DNA from 3 places in the Streptomyces sp. NPDC056373 genome. Region 3 is predicted to be linked to each of the others. Evidence: riboswitches for the same ligand, from Rfam matches in the RefSeq annotation. Region 3 holds a riboswitch; each other region holds the start of a gene.

Region 1 (5,143 bases), on a different contig from region 3:
CCACGCCCGCCCCGCCTCCATCTTCGTCCGAGCCGCCACGGCCGCAGGCGTCCCGGTGACGATCGCCAAGGCTGACGGCAACCCCGTCAACGCGGCCTCGATGCTGGCCGTCCTGGGCCTCGGCGCCCAGGGAGGCGAGGAGATCGTCCTCGCCTCCGACGCCGAGGGCGCGGACGCCGCCCTCGACCGGCTGGCGAAGCTGGTCTCCGAGGGTCTCGAGGAACTCCCCGAGACCGTCTGATGTCCTGAGCGCCCGATGCGGCGCACAGCGAAGGGCTCGTCCGAATTCACCGGGCGGGCCCTTCGCCATTCCCGGTCCGCACGGGGTGGAAATTCCCTTCTTTCCGGCAGCGGAAATAAGCCCCCGGGAATTCCCGTCTCTTTGTATACGGCTGCCGTGTTAATGCCGCAGGCTCGCCGTGTTTACGGGATGTTGCGAGTTCCTCACACGGTCCGCACGTTCCTCGGCGGAGCCCAGGCGCAGGCGGTGCGCGCCGGTCGCCCGCTCGGTGTGCAGCGCCGTGACCGCCCGAGCGCGTTCGCCGTCCCCGCGCGCCACCGCGTCCACGATCGCGCCGTGTTCCGCCCAGGACTCCACCGGGCTGAGCGGCGCCTCCACGGCGTACATCCAGGCGATCTTGTGGCGGAGCTGGGTGAGCATCGAGGTCAGGGCCGGGCTGCCGGAGGCCTGGGCCAGCGTCTCGTGGAACCAGGCGCCCAGGGAGCGCAGGTCGTCGCTGTTGCCGCGCCGGGCCCGGTCCTGGCCCAGCCGGACCAGGCCGCGCAGGACCTTCAGATGCGCCTCGGTGCGGCGCTGGGCGGCGCGGGCCGCACCGAGCGGCTCCAGGAGCATCCGCATCTCCAGCAGGTCGCCGGCCTCCTGCACGGTGGGTTCGGCCACGCACGCGCCCGCGTGCCGGCGGGTCACCACGAAGCCCTCGGCCTCCAGCGTGCGCAGCGCCTCGCGGACGGGCACCCGCGAGACGCCGTAGCGGCGGGCGAGGAGTTCCTCGGTGAGCCGGCTGCCGCGTGCGTGGACACCCGCGACGATGTCGTCCCGGATGGCGGTGCACACCGAGTGCGCGGGAATACGCATGACCGGACCTCGCTTAATCCCCGTGAAACGCCGACGAGCGGCGCGTGTTTCCGTGACTCTATTGCAATGAGCCGGAATTTCCGACGGCAGGCGAGAATCCAGGGATATTTTTTGGACAGCGGACACGCGAGGAGATCCGGAACGGGCCCGCGGACATCGGGCGGGCGTCCCGCGGACGTCCAGGCGGGACATCCGGGGGCGTCCGGAGAAGCACCGAAAGCCCCGGCTCGGGGAGCCGGGGCTTCGGGGAACGGCGGAGGCGTTCCGGTCAGACGTTGACGCCGTGCGAGCGGAGGTAGGCGACCGGGTCGATGTCCGAGCCGTAGTCGGGGCTCGTACGCGCCTCGAAGTGCAGGTGCGGGCCGGTGACGTTGCCGGTCGCGCCGGACAGGCCGATCTGCTGGCCGGGGGTGACCTTCTGGCCGACCGAGACGCCGATGGACGACAGGTGGCCGTACTGCGTGTACGTGCCGTCGTCCATCTTGATCACGATGTTGTTGCCGTAGGAGCCGCCCCAGCCGGCCTCGACGACCTCGCCCCTGCCGACCGCGTGGACGGAGGTGCCGGTGGCGGCGTGGAAGTCGACGCCGGTGTGGCTGCCGGAGGACCACAGACCGCTGCTCGCCTTGTAGCCGGTGGAGACGTACGAGCCGGAGATCGGGGGCACGAAGGCGTTGAGGCGCTTGCGCTCGGCCTCACGGGCGGCGCGCTCCTCGACCTCGCGGGCCTTCTCGGCCTCCGCCTTGGCCTTCTCGGCCACCTCGGCGGCCCGCTTGCGGGCGGCCTCCTCGGCCTTCTGCTTGGCGGCGGCCTCCTCGGCGGCCTGCTGCTGCGCGATGGCCTGGGCGTCGATCTGCTGGGCCACGGTGTCACCCATGGTGACGACGGGGGTGAGGCCGGTCTGCTCGGCACTGGGCTCGGCGGCGAAGGCCGCGGGGGCCGCCACCGTGCCGATCACGCCGGTGGTGGCGAGGGCCGCGACACCCGCCGCGCGGGCGGTGCGGCGCTGGATCCTGCTGGGACGTCGGTGCTTCCCGGTGGCGCGAGTGAACGCCATGTGGTGGCTGGTCCTTTCCTTCCCTCTCGCCTACCGGGTTAGCTGACGGGTTCGGAGCAGGAAGGTCTCCTACGGACTCCCTCGCGACACGCGCGGGCGTCCGATTCACCCCAGGGACTGCGGTGGGTCCCCGGCTCCCCTGGCTCGCGCCGTACGGGGACTCGGCGATGACTGTCCGGTGCCGCGGGTGCGGCGCACTGCCTGACGAACAGCCCGGACGACGCTAAGCGGCGCCACTTTCAATTCCCAAACGCATCCCGGCTTTTGTAGCGCATCCCACAGGGCAGACAGGCAACTCCCATCCCAATTCGGGCATAAAGGAGCCCTGGTGCCTTCGAAGACATCCAGGGCCCCTGAGCGCGCGTGCCGTTACTCGGCGGCGACGACGGTGACTTCGCCGATGCCGAGCGCCTCGACAGGCGCCTTGATCTGCGCCGCGTCACCGACGAGGACGGTCACCAGCCGGTCCACCGGGAAGGCGCTGACGGCCGCTGCGGTGGCCTCCACGGTGCCGGTGGTGGCGAGCTGCCGGTACAGCGTGGCTTGGTAGTCGTCGGGCAGGTGCTGCTCGACCTGGTCGGCCAGCGTGCTCGCGACGGCCGCCGCCGTCTCGTACTTCAGCGGCGCGACGCCGACCAGGTTCTGCACGGCGACGTCCCGCTCGGCGTCGGTGAGTCCCTCGGCGGCGAGGGTGCGCAGCACCGTCCAGAGGTCCTCCAGGGCGGGGCCGGTGTTGGGCGTGTCCACGGAGCCGCTGATGGCGAGCATCGCCGCACCCGTGCCGTCGGGGGCGGACCTGAGGACCTGGCCGAACGCCCGTACCCCGTAGGTGTAGCCCTTCTCCTCCCGCAGGACGCGGTCCAGGCGGGAGGTGAGGGTGCCGCCGAGGCAGTAGGTGCCGAGCACCTGCGCGGGCCACACGCGGTCGTGCCGGTCCGGGCCGATACGGCCGATCAGCAGCTGGGTCTGGACGGCTCCGGGGCGGTCCACGATGACGACCCGGCCGGTGTCGTCGGCGGTCACCGGCGGCACGGGACGCGGCTCGGCCGGGGAGCCCGTCCAGGCGCCGAGCGTGTCCCCGAGCAGGGCGTCGAGGTCGATGCCGGTGAGGTCACCGACGACCACCGCGGTGGCCGTGGCGGGGCGGACGTGCTTCTCGTAGAAGGCGCGTACGGCCGCGGAGTCGATGGCGGCGACGGTCTCCTCGGTGCCCTGCCGCGGCCGCGACATGCGCGAGGCCGCCGGGAACAGCTCCTTGGAGAGCTCCTTGGCCCCGCGGCGGGACGGGTTGGCCAGCTCGTGCGGGATCTCGTCGAGACGGTTGGCGACCAGCCGCTCGACCTCGCTGTCGGCGAACGCGGGTGCCCTCAGGGCGTCGGCGACCAGGCCCAGTCCCTTGGCGAGCCGGGAGGCCGGCACCTCCAGGCTGAGCCGGACGCCGGGGTGGTCGGCGTGCGCGTCGAGGGTGGCGCCGGCGCGCTCCAGCTCGGCGGCGAAGTCCTCGGCGGAGTGCTTGTCGGTGCCCTCGGAGAAGGCCCGGGCCATGATCGTGGCCACACCGTCGAGGCCGGCGGGCTCGGCGTCCAGGGGGGCGTCGAGCAGCACCTCCACGGCGACGACCTGCTGGCCGGGGCGGTGGCAGCGCAGCACCGTGAGGCCGTTGTCCAGCGAGCCGCGCTCGGGGGCCGGGAAGGCCCACGGCTTGGCGTCGCCCGCCTGCGGCCGGGGGTGGAAGTCCATCGTGGCGAGCTCGGTCACCGGGCCGCCTCCTCGTTCTCGTCCTGGTCGGCGGGGGCTTCGGGGGCGGTCGGCTCATAGACGAGCACCGCGCGGTTGTCGGGCCGCAGGCGGGCCTTGGCGACCTCCTGGACCTCCTCCGGCGTGATCTCCAGCACGCGCTGCACGGCGGTCAGGGCGAGCTGCGGGTCGCCGAACAGCACCGCGTACCGGCACAGTTCGTCGGCGCGGCCCGCGACCGTGCCGAGCCGGTCCAGCCACTCGCGCTCCAACTGGGCCTGGGCGCGCTCCATCTCCTCGGCCGTGGGGCCCTCCTCGGCGAACCGGGCGAGCTCCTCGTCGATGGCGGACTCGATGACCGGAACCTCCACGTCACCGGACGTCTTCACGTCCAGCCACCCCAGGGAGGGCGCCCCGGCGAGCCGCAGCAGGCCGAAGCCGGCCGCCACGGCCGTACGGTCGCGGCGCACGAGCCGGTTGTACAGGCGGGAGGACTCACCGCCGCCGAGGACGGTGAGGGCCAGGTCGGCCGCGTCGCACGCGCGCGTGCCGTCGTGCGGCAGCCGGTAGGCGGCCATCAGGGCACGGGCCGGGACCTCCTCCTCGACGACCTCGCGCAGCTGCTCGCCGATCGTCTCCGGCAGCGAGCCGTCGCGCGGGGCGGGCTTGCCGTCGTGGCCCGGGATGGAACCGAAGTACTTCTCGACCCAGGCCAGGGTCTGCTCCGGGTCGATGTCGCCCACCACGGAGAGCACGGCGTTGTTCGGCGCGTAGTAGGTGCGGAAGAACGCGCGCGCGTCCTCCAGGGTCGCCGCGTCCAGGTCGGCCATCGAACCGATCGGGGTGTGGTGGTAGGGGTGGCCCTCCGGGTAGGCGAGGGCGGTCAGCTTCTCGAAGGCGGTGCCGTACGGGACGTTGTCGTAGCGCTGGCGGCGCTCGTTCTTGACGACGTCGCGCTGGTTCTCCATCGACTCGTCGTCGAGCGCGGCCAGCAGCGAGCCCATACGGTCGGCCTCGAGCCAGAGGGCGAGCTCCAGCTCGTGGGCGGGCATGGTCTCGAAGTAGTTGGTCCGCTCGAAGCTGGTCGTGCCGTTCAGCGAGCCGCCCGCGCCCTGGACGAGCTCGAAATGACCGTTGCCCTTGACCTGCGCGGAGCCCTGGAACATGAGGTGCTCGAAAAGGTGAGCCAGGCCGGTACGTCCCTTGACTTCGTGGCGTGAGCCGACGTCGTACCAGAGGCACACCGCCGCGAC
Region 2 (5,143 bases), on a different contig from region 3:
GTCCCAGGCCCTGCGGTCCTGCACGCTGCGCAGGGACCACAGGTCGAGCACCGGGCAGCCGTACCGGTCGGCGATGGCCCGGACGTGCCCGTTGTACGTGGCGATCTTGCCGCGCAGGTGCTTGAGCACGGGCACGCCACGGGTGTCGAAGCCGGTCGTCACCATGACCGTGCCGGACACGGCGGTGAGTTGGGCCAGAGCCCGCTCGAAGCGCTCGGCCACCTCGTCCGGGTCGGTGCCGGGCCGGATGATGTCGTTGCCCCCGGCGCAGAACGAGACGAGGTCCGGGGCCATGCCGACGGCCCGCGGAACCTGGTCCGCCACGATCTGGTCGAGGAGCTTTCCGCGTACGGCGAGATTGGTGTACTGGAAGTCGCCCTCGGGCCTGCGGTCGGCGAGCAGGACGGCGAACCGGTCGGCCCAGCCGACGAACGCCCCGTCGGGGCCGGGGTCGCCGACGCCCTCGGTGAAGCTGTCCCCCACCGCCACGTACGACCCGATCACTGCTTTGCTGTCACTCTTCGAATCGTCTGCCACAGCAGCCCATGATTCACCTTCGAATGTGACCTACGCGACCGTAGGAAAGGGTTGACGGGCGGTGAGATAAGCCACTCCTAAAGTGTTCGCCAACTCCGGAATACCCCGCTTGTCAGGGATGTTTCGGGGTGAGCCGCCAGACCCGGAACCCGTTGATCCGGAAATGGCTCCAGACGGTCCGGAAGGCGAAATGGCCGCCGGTGTAGGGGTGCGGATCGGTGAGGTCGAAGACGAGTCGTCCGTTGTTCCACCATCGGACCGTGGAACCGTCGGACACGATCCGCACCCGGTTGGGCTCGTTCGGCACCAGCAGCGGCTCGGTGTAGTCGAAGACGAGGGGGCGGACGCCCGGTTCGCCGACGTAGCGGCGCAGCCGGGTCGTGGTGTTGTAGTTGGCCCCGTAGCCCGCGTAGTACGTCGTGAGGTGGTCGTACTCGTCGAGGGCTCCGCCGCGCGGTGTCGCGAAGAGGTCGCCCGGGGAGCGGACGTCGGTCGCGTTCCAGAAGTTGTTGAGGTCCGAGACCCGGTCGTTGACGCCGCCCTCGAAGACGGGGGTCGCGGTGTATTCGAGCAGGTACGGCCCGTCCAGCCGCCGCCTGAACCACACGGTCGCGCCACTCGGTACGTCGATCTCCAGCGTGCCGCGTAAGGCGGTGACGGTGCCGCCGTCCTGCAGTTCGGCCGCCCACTGCCCGAGGCCGTGACAGAAGTCGTCGCGTGCGAGGAGACGGCGGTGCGGGGACGCGGCGTGCGCGGTGGCCGTGGGGGCGAGGGCCCCCAGGGCGGCTCCGGCGGCCAGGGCTCCGAACGCTCTGCGGGTGGTCGGCACGGTGACACAACTCCTCGGAATCCGCCGGGAAGGCTCTGGAAAGCGCTTGCACTCCGGCCGTGATCACTCTGTCCCAACTGCCGCCGCCTGTCGATCCCTTGGGGCGGGCGACGGCGGGCGCACACACCGAAGGCCGGACCCGGGGATCGGGGTCCGGCCTTCGGTGGCGTGTCAGGCAGGTGGTCGTGCGGTGGGTCAGCCGACGGAGACGCCGTGCGAGCGCAGGAAGGCGACCGGGTCCACGTCCGAGCCGTAGTCCGGCGTGGTGCGGATCTCGAAGTGCAGGTGCGGTCCGGTCACGTTGCCGGTCGCACCCGAGAGGCCGACCTGCTGCCCCTCGGTCACGGTCTGGCCGGCCGAGACGGAGAGCTGGGAGAGGTGGGCGTACTGGGCGTAGTAGCCGTCGTCGAGCTTGATGACGACCTGGTTGCCGTACGCGCCGCCCCATCCGGCGGACACGACCGTGCCCGCGCCGACGGCCTTGAGGGAGGTGCCGGTCGGCACGACGAAGTCGACACCGGTGTGGTAGCCGCTGGACCACATGCTGCCCGACATGTGGTACGGGGTGCCGATGGTGGCACCGGTCACCGGGAGGGTGAAGCCGCCGGTGTCGCTCTCGGCGGCGGCCGGCTTCGCGGCGGTCTCCGTCTTCGGGGCCGAATCGGCGGCGGACGGCTTCGGAGCGGAGGCCTTCGGCGCGGACGGGGCCGAGGCCTTCGGGGCGCTCGCCGCCTTCTTGCCGATCGACAGCTTCAGGCCCGGGTGGATCAGCGACGGGTCGGAGCCGACGGCGTCACGGTTGTCCGCGTAGAGCTTCTTCCAGCCACCGCTGACGTGCTGCTCACCGGCGATCTTCGCGAGGTAGTCGCCGGCCTTGACGGTGTACGAGCGGCCGCCGTCTGCCTTTTGGGCGGCCTTTTCCGCGGCGGCCGGAGCCGACTGGACGGCCTTGTCCGGAGCGGACTGCGGGGTGGCGGCGTGGGCGCCGGCGGCCCCCATGAGAGGCAGGGCGAGAGCGGCCCCGCCGGTTCCGGCGACGGCGATGGAGCGGGTGAAACGCTGGGTCTTGGGACGGCGGTGCTTACCCTTCGCGGGCATGGCGAATTCCTCTCCGTCGCCTGCGAGGTGAGCTGTCGGGTGCGGGCTGGAGATGCCCGGCCGTGCCGTGGCGCGGCTGAACCCCAAGCCGTTCCGGGAACCGGAACAGGCGTCTTACCTGTGGGTCCCCCGCTCCTGCCGTGCTTCGGGTCAGTGTGTGCGGGCTCCGGGCGGCGGCAGGATTAGGCGTCCGTCCGGATTGGTGTGGAACGTAAGCGACCACGACGCAATAGGACAAGCTTGCGGTTGCTCGTGACGGCGTTTTTCTTGACGTGTCGCCACATATGCCGTCACCGAGCGTGGATTACCGATCTCCCGCTTGCTTCAATCGCCCTGGAAAATGCGGGGATTACGTGAACATGGCGACAGCATATCGTCACGAATATGACGATGGTCACGCACCCCGACCCCATCTCCTATGCGATCGGGGCACGTTATCCTCAAGCGGCTAAAATTCCCTATTCGGACAGAATGGCTACTTCCGCTTAAGGCGGACGACGGTGGCGTCCAGGTCCCCGCGCAATCCGACCCGCAGTCCGTGATGAAGCAGTACGGCCCCTCGGTGAACTTCTCCCGTTTCAAGGCATTCATACGATTCCGCCGGGTCGAGGCCACGCAGCCGGAGCGTCGGAACGGGCTCGCCGTAGCGCTGGGCCTGCAGCCAGGCGAAGACGACCGTCTCCTCGCCGAGGACGTACTGCACAGCGCTCAGCCCGCCCTCCGGAGGCCGCAGCCGGTACTGGTCGCCGCGCTGCACCACGGGCCGGATCTCCTTGTAGAGCCCCACCCACTCGGCCGCCTCGGCGAGCTCCTCCGGCGTCCACTTCGTGAGGTCGCCGCCGACCCCGAGCACCCCCGCCATGGCACTCACGAACCGGAACCGCAGCGAGCTGGCCCGGTGGTTGAGCATGGCGTTCGGGCTGTCGGTGACCCAGGCGGCCATGACCCGGGCCGGATGGATCTGGCTGAAGCCGTGCTGGATGGCGAGCCGGTCGAGAGGGTCGGTGTTGTCGGAGGTCCACACCTGGTCCGTGCGGCTCAGCACGCCGAGGTCGATCCGCCCGCCGCCGCCCGAGCAGGACTCGAAGGCCACCCCCGGATGGGCGGTCCGCAGCCGGTCCAGCAGGGCGTACAGGCCGTGCACGTGGTCGACCCACAGCCGCTGCGGGTAGGCGTCGTCCGGCCAGCCGGCGTCGGTGAAGCAGCGGTTGAAGTCCCACTTCACGTAGTCGATCGGCGCACTGGAGAGGAGGCCGTCGAGCTGCTCCCAGAGGTACTCCCGGACGTCCTCACGGGCGAGGTTGAGCACCAGCTGATTACGGAATTCCGTCCGCTTTCGTCCTGATTGGTACTGCACCCAGTCCGGGTGCGCGCGGTACAGGTCACTGTCCGGGTTGACCATCTCGGGCTCGACCCAGATCCCGAACTGCATACCGAGGCCGTGCACATGGTCGGCGAGCGGCTTCAGCCCACCCGGGAAGCGGTCGAGGTTCGGGCTCCAGTCACCGAGCCCGGCCCGGTCACTGGTACGCGCCCCGAACCAGCCGTCGTCGACCACGAACAGCTCGACACCCATGGCGGCGGCCCGCGCGGCGAGCTCCCGCTGCTGCTCCTCGGAGATGTCGAACTCGGTGGCCTCCCAGGAGTTGAACAGCACCGGCCGGTCCCGGTCCGCGTCCGGGATCACGTACGCCCGCTGGTAGGCGTGCCAGGCGCGGCTCGCCCCGCCGAACCCGCCGTCACACCAGAGCCCGGCGAAGACGGGGGTCGTGTACGACTCCCCCGCGCCGAGCATCAGCAGGCCCGAGTCGTCGTAGCCGGCGCCGCCGGTGATCTGCACGCGCGCGTCCGGGAGCTGGGCCACGGCGATGCGCCAGGACCCGGACCAGCCCAGGGCGCAGCTGTAGACCTCGCCGCGCTCCTCGGTGGCGTCGGTGTCGAGGGCGACCCAGGGCAGGTGCTGGTGGGAGGTATGGCCGCGACGGCTGCCGATGACCTTCTCGCCGTGGGTGAGCCCGGAGCGGGTCAGCCGGGACTCGGCGCCCCAGCGGCCGTGCAGCTGGGACAGACGCCAGGTGTCGCGGTCGGGCAGGGTCCAGGTGGCGGAGTCGGCACGGAGCAGCTCGACGGCCGGCCCCTGGTTGTCCAGGGTCACCCAGCGCTCGACGACATCCGCCGAGGGGCGCATCCGGTAGTGCAGGGTGATGGCCAGCTCGCCGTCGCGGAACCGCAGCCGCAGCTCGCCGTCCTCGGCGTCGTGCCCCGCGTAGGCCCACTCGGTGCCCCGTCGCTCGGCGGTGCGTACGGACAGGGCGGGGCGGACGAAGCGGGGGCCGCCTTCGACCGGGTACTCCTCGCGTCCGTCGAGCTGCGACTCGAAGGGCCAGAAGTCCGGCAGCGGCCGGACGGCGAGGGCCTCGGCGTCGGCCAGGCCGATCCGGGGGCCCCAGTGCAGGTGCAGCAGCTCGTCCCGGTCGGTGACATGGACGGCATAGCTGCTGGCCGGCCCGGAGAGGACCCAGGTACGACCGTCTTCGGAGATGTCCAGCATCGTGCCCTCACATATTCGAACAAGCCCGACCAGGTGCGACCAGGCGGCAACATCATCAGGGGCCGCGGGGCTTCCCGGCAACGCCTGTGGACAACTCATTGCCCCAGGCAGGCATGTCGTATCGTCGA
Region 3 (5,143 bases):
GCTGCTGGCCCTGGCCGTCCGAGCCGAGTCGGAGGGCGTCGACCCGGAGGCTGCACTCAGAGCGGCGGCCCGCGCGTACCGCGACGCGATCCGTCAGGCCGAGGGCTGAGCGCCGCGTACACGGTGCAGGGCCGCCGCCGGAAGCCGGACAGCGTCGAGCCTCGACGGTAGAGGGCCGCCACCGCAAGCCGGACACGGTCGAGCCTCGACGGTGGAGAGCCGCCGCCGGAAGCCGGATACGGTCGAGGCGTGACCGACCAGCCCCAGCCCAGCACACCCGCGACCGCTCCCGACCTCTTCACCTGGGAGTTCGCGAGCGACCCCTACCCCGCCTACGCCTGGCTCCGCGAGCACAGCCCCGTCCACAAGACCCGGCTCCCCAGCGGAGTGGAGGCCTGGCTGGTCACGCGGTACGCCGACGCCAAGCAGACGCTCGCCGACAACCGGCTCTCCAAGAACCCGGCGCATCACGACGAACCGGCGCACGCCAAGGGGAAGACGGGCATCCCCGGCGAGCGCAAGGCCGACTTGATGACGCATCTGCTGAACATCGACCCGCCGGACCACACCCGGCTGCGGCGGCTGGTCTCCAAGGCGTTCACACCCCGCCGGGTCGCCGAGTTCGCGCCGCGGGTGCAGGAGCTCACCGACACTCTGATCGACGGTTTCGCGGCGAAGGGATCCGCCGACCTGATCCACGAGTTCGCCTTCCCGCTCCCCATCTACGCCATCTGCGACCTGCTCGGCGTCCCGCGCGAGGACCAGGACGACTTCCGTGACTGGGCGGGCATGATGATCCGTCACCAGGGCGGCCCCAGGGGCGGTGTGGCGCGGTCGGTGAAGAAGATGCGCGGCTACCTCGCCGACCTCATCCACCGCAAGCGTGAGGCGCTGCCCGCCGAACCCGCCCCCGGTGAGGACCTCATCTCCGGTCTGATCCGCGCCTCCGACCACGGCGAGCACCTCACCGAGAACGAGGCGGCGGCCATGGCCTTCATCCTGCTGTTCGCCGGTTTCGAGACAACCGTCAACCTCATAGGGAACGGCACCTACGCGCTGCTCACCCACCCCGGGCAGCGTGCCCGGCTCCAGGCGTCCCTCGCCGCCGGGGAGAGCGGCCTCCTGGAGACCGGCGTCGAGGAACTCCTCCGCTTCGACGGCCCCGTCGAACTCGCCACCTGGCGTTTCGCCACGCAGCCGCTCACCCTCGGCGGGCAGCACATCGAGGCGGGTGACCCCGTCCTCGTCGTGCTGGCCGCCGCGGACCGGGACCCGGAGCGGTTCGCCGATCCGGACGTACTGGACCTCTCCCGCCTCGACAACCAGCACCTCGGATACGGCCACGGCATCCACTACTGCCTCGGCGCCCCGCTCGCCCGCCTGGAGGGCCAGACCGCCCTCTCCACCCTGCTGACCCGCCTCCCGGACCTCCGGCTGGCCGCGGATCCGGCCGAGCTGAGATGGCGCGGCGGCCTCATCATGCGGGGGCTGCGCACACTGCCGGTGGAGTTCGCTCCGGTAGCCCCCGCTGAAGGTGACGAAACATCAGACCTGTGATCTTCACGTGATCTGCGCGGCATGAACTTGTGACAAGTGATCGTCTGCCGATACGTTCACCCATCAACGCGGAGGGATTCACGCCGCGTCGGTCACTGCTGTCGCGTGAAAGGTCTCCGTATGCTCTCCGGGAACGGTCGGCACCGTCGCCCCCGCCAGGCTCCGGCTCTCCTCGTCGCGGCCGGAGTGACCGGCTCCGCCATCGCGATCCCCCTCCTCGGGGCCTCCGGCGCCAGTGCGGCCGACGGCACGACCTGGGACCGGGTCGCGGACTGCGAGACCGGCGGCGCATGGAGCGAGAACAGCGGCAACGGCTACTACGGCGGCCTGCAGTTGTCCCAGGAGGACTGGGAGAGTCACGGCGGTCTGGACTACGCCGCGAGTGCCGACCTGGCCAGCCGCTCCCAGCAGATAGCCGTGGCCGAGAGAATCCTCGCCGACCAGGGCGTGGGCGCTTGGCGCACCTGCGGACTGCTCTCCGGCCTCGAGCAGGGCAAGGGGTCGGACTCGTCCGGGGCGTCCGACTCGTCCGGCGAGGTCGACTCGCCCGGCCTGCTCGACTCGCTCGGTTCGTCCCCCTCGGACGGCCCTTCCTCCTCTCCCTCGTCATCGCCTGACGCGTCGGCCTCGAAGGACGAAACCGCCAAGCCGGACAAGTCGACCGAACCCACTGGTTCGTCGCAGAAGCAGCAGTCCGACGACTCCTCGTCGGGCGCCTCGAAGAGCGACAAGGCCGACAGCGCCCGGCAGGGCGACGACTCCTCGCGGCCGGGCGACACCGGTTCCGGCCGCCACCGCGGCCCCAGTGCCGACGAGACCGGCGCGTCCGACGGTGGCCCCGAGGGGAAGGCGACGGGGCGTCACTCCGCGCCCGCCGAGGAGAGTTCCGGCGATTCCGAAGGCGCCTACATCGTGGGCATCGGCGACAGCCTCTGGTCCATCGCCGACGCCCTTCGGGTCAGCGGCGGATGGCACGCGCTCTACGAGGGCAACGAGAAGGAGGTCGGCGCCGACCCGAACCTCATCCTCCCCGGTCAGACGCTCACGGTCGAGGGCGAAGCGGACGAGAAGTAGCTGTTCGGGCAGTGCGGAAACGGCGGTCGAACTCACCCCGAAACCGGGTGAGTTCGCGCCCTGTTTCGTGGCTGATGTCCCGTTTGGGGCCCGTGAGAGATAGATCTCAGAAGCCCTGATCGTCTTTGAAATTCTCCGGATCACGTGTCTACGGTCGTGACCGCTCGCCACCGCGAGCCCCGGCTGCCGCAACGCCGAATCCTGCCAGCGGCCGTACGGGAACAGTCGTCGCGTCAAGCGCCGTAGGCAGGAGCGGGGGACCCAAGGTAGGTGCCCGACCGGCCGGTTGTGCCGGAAGGGCTTGGGGTGAAGCCGCGTCCCGTTTCAGGGACGCGGCCGGGCAACTCAACCGGCCCGAACCCGACAGCTCACCTCGCAGGCGTCGGTGAGGGGATCCATCCATGCTGTTTTCCGGCAAGGGCAAGCACCGTCGTCCGTCCAAGGCCACCCGCGCCGCCGCGCTCGCCGGTGTCGCCGGTGTCGCCGTCGCCGCCCCGCTGATGGCGGCCGGCAACGCCTCCGCCGCCACCACCTCCGAGTGGGACACGGTCGCCCAGTGCGAGTCCGGCGGCGACTGGTCCATCAACACCGGCAACGGCTACTACGGCGGTCTGCAGTTCTCCGCCTCCACCTGGGCCGCGTACGGCGGCACCCAGTACGCCTCCACCGCCGACAAGGCCGGCAAGGACCAGCAGATCCAGGTCGCCGAGAAGGTCCTGGCGAGCCAGGGCAAGGGCGCCTGGCCGGTCTGCGGCAAGGGCCTGTCCGGCGCCTCCACCGGCGGCGGCTCCTCGAGCGACTCCGGCAGCTCCTCGCAGAGCCAGCAGAGCCAGCAGAGCACCGAGTCCCGTCAGACCGAGCAGCAGCCGGCCTCCCGCTCCGACGAGCGCCCGGCGGCCAAGAAGACCGTCACCACCCCGACCGGCAAGAAGGTCAAGAAGGGCGACGGCGAGTACAAGGTCGTCAAGGGTGACACCCTCAGCTCGATCGCCGCGGACAAGAAGGTCAAGGGCGGCTGGGAGAAGCTCTTCGAGCTGAACAAGGACATCGTCGACGATGCCAACCTCATCTACCCGGGCCAGCAGCTGCACCTGAAGTAAGCAGCGGCCCACCCGGACCCGCCCAGGGTCCCCGTGCTCCCCGCCCCGGTGCGTCATCCCCCGTACGCGCCGGGGCGGGGTTTTTTCGGCGACCGGCTTTGTTCCGTTCAGAAACAATTTACTCTCGGTTCTGTCCATGGGGTGGGCGACCCGGTGGCCGATCGCCCGGAGCCGGTTAGGCTCATGTCGCGAGCCACCGGGCCCGCACCTCGCAGGGTCCGCGCGACCCGCGTCACCGCGTCACATGAAGAAGGAGATGCTCGTGCCGTCCATCGACGTCGTCGTAGCCCGGGAAATCCTGGACTCCCGAGGCAACCCCACGGTCGAGGTCGAGGTCGGCCTCGACGACGGCAGCACCGGTCGTGCCGCCGTCCCGTCCGGCGCCTCCACGGGCGCCTTCGAGGCCATCGAGCTCCGCGACGGCGACTCGAACCGCTACCTCGGCAAGGGTGTGGAGAAGGCCGTGCTCGCGGTCATCGAGCAGATCGGCCCGGAGCTGGTCGGCTACGACGCCACCGAGCAGCGCCTGATCGACCAGGCCATGTTCGACCTGGACGCCACCGACAACAAGGGCTCGCTCGGCGCCAACGCCATCCTCGGCGTCTCCCTCGCCGTGGCCCACGCCGCCTCCGAGGCCAGCGACCTCCCCCTCTTCCGCTACCTGGGCGGCCCCAACGCGCACCTGCTGCCGGTGCCGATGATGAACATCCTGAACGGCGGCTCGCACGCCGACTCCAACGTGGACATCCAGGAGTTCATGATCGCCCCGATCGGCGCGGAGTCCTTCTCCGAGGCCCTGCGCTGGGGCGCCGAGGTCTACCACACCCTGAAGAAGGTCCTGAAGAGCAAGGGCCTGGCCACCGGCCTCGGCGACGAGGGCGGCTTCGCCCCGGACCTCGGCTCCAACCGCGAGGCCCTCGACCTCATCCTCGAGGCGATCAAGGAGGCCGGCTACACCCCCGGCGAGCAGATCGCCCTCGCGCTCGACGTCGCCGCCTCCGAGTTCTACAAGGACGGCGTCTACACCTTCGAGGGCAAGGGCCGCTCGGCCGCCGAGATGACCGAGTACTACGCGGAGCTCGTCGACGCGTACCCGCTCGTCTCCATCGAGGACCCGCTGTTCGAGGACGACTGGGAGGGCTGGAAGACCATCACCGACAAGCTCGGTGACAAGGTCCAGCTCGTCGGCGACGACCTGTTCGTCACCAACCCCGAGCGCCTCGCCCGCGGCATCGAGGAGGGCGCGGCCAACGCGCTCCTGGTCAAGGTCAACCAGATCGGTTCGCTCACCGAGACCCTGGACGCCGTCGAGCTGGCCCAGCGCAACGGCTTCAAGTGCATGATGTCCCACCGCTCCGGCGAGACCGAGGACGTCACCATCGCCGACCTGGCCGTCGCCACCAACTGCGGCC

What was found. A riboswitch is a leader RNA that binds a small molecule or an ion and turns the genes downstream of it on or off. The one in region 3 is predicted to bind cyclic di-AMP.
Region 1: linked by a shared signal. The riboswitch ahead of ACFCXS_RS34385 (M23 family metallopeptidase) and the one ahead of ACFCXS_RS15170 (transglycosylase family protein) in region 3 are both predicted to bind cyclic di-AMP.
Region 2: linked by a shared signal. The riboswitch ahead of ACFCXS_RS38345 (peptidoglycan DD-metalloendopeptidase family protein) and the one ahead of ACFCXS_RS15170 (transglycosylase family protein) in region 3 are both predicted to bind cyclic di-AMP.

The regions. Positions count from the first base shown of each region.
Region 1 covers NZ_JBHJPX010000021.1:14,235-19,377, forward strand. Annotated here, with positions in the region: gene ACFCXS_RS34375 (HPr family phosphocarrier protein) at 1-241, shown strand, start outside; gene ACFCXS_RS34380 (GntR family transcriptional regulator) at 401-1,096, opposite strand; gene ACFCXS_RS34385 (M23 family metallopeptidase) at 1,365-2,153, opposite strand; cyclic di-AMP (ydaO/yuaA leader) riboswitch at 2,166-2,330, opposite strand; gene ACFCXS_RS34390 (M16 family metallopeptidase) at 2,523-3,911, opposite strand; gene ACFCXS_RS34395 (pitrilysin family protein) at 3,908-5,143, opposite strand, start outside.
Region 2 covers NZ_JBHJPX010000030.1:36,854-41,996, reverse strand. Annotated here, with positions in the region: gene ACFCXS_RS38355 (SGNH/GDSL hydrolase family protein) at 1-504, opposite strand, end outside; gene ACFCXS_RS38350 (DUF6250 domain-containing protein) at 650-1,366, opposite strand; gene ACFCXS_RS38345 (peptidoglycan DD-metalloendopeptidase family protein) at 1,562-2,464, opposite strand; cyclic di-AMP (ydaO/yuaA leader) riboswitch at 2,469-2,625, opposite strand; gene ACFCXS_RS38340 (alpha-galactosidase) at 2,940-5,015, opposite strand.
Region 3 covers NZ_JBHJPX010000006.1:335,580-340,722, forward strand. Annotated here, with positions in the region: gene ACFCXS_RS15155 (nucleoside triphosphate pyrophosphohydrolase) at 1-109, shown strand, start outside; gene ACFCXS_RS15160 (cytochrome P450) at 250-1,557, shown strand; gene ACFCXS_RS15165 (transglycosylase family protein) at 1,678-2,631, shown strand; cyclic di-AMP (ydaO/yuaA leader) riboswitch at 2,860-3,028, shown strand; gene ACFCXS_RS15170 (transglycosylase family protein) at 3,033-3,731, shown strand; gene eno (phosphopyruvate hydratase) at 3,994-5,143, shown strand, end outside.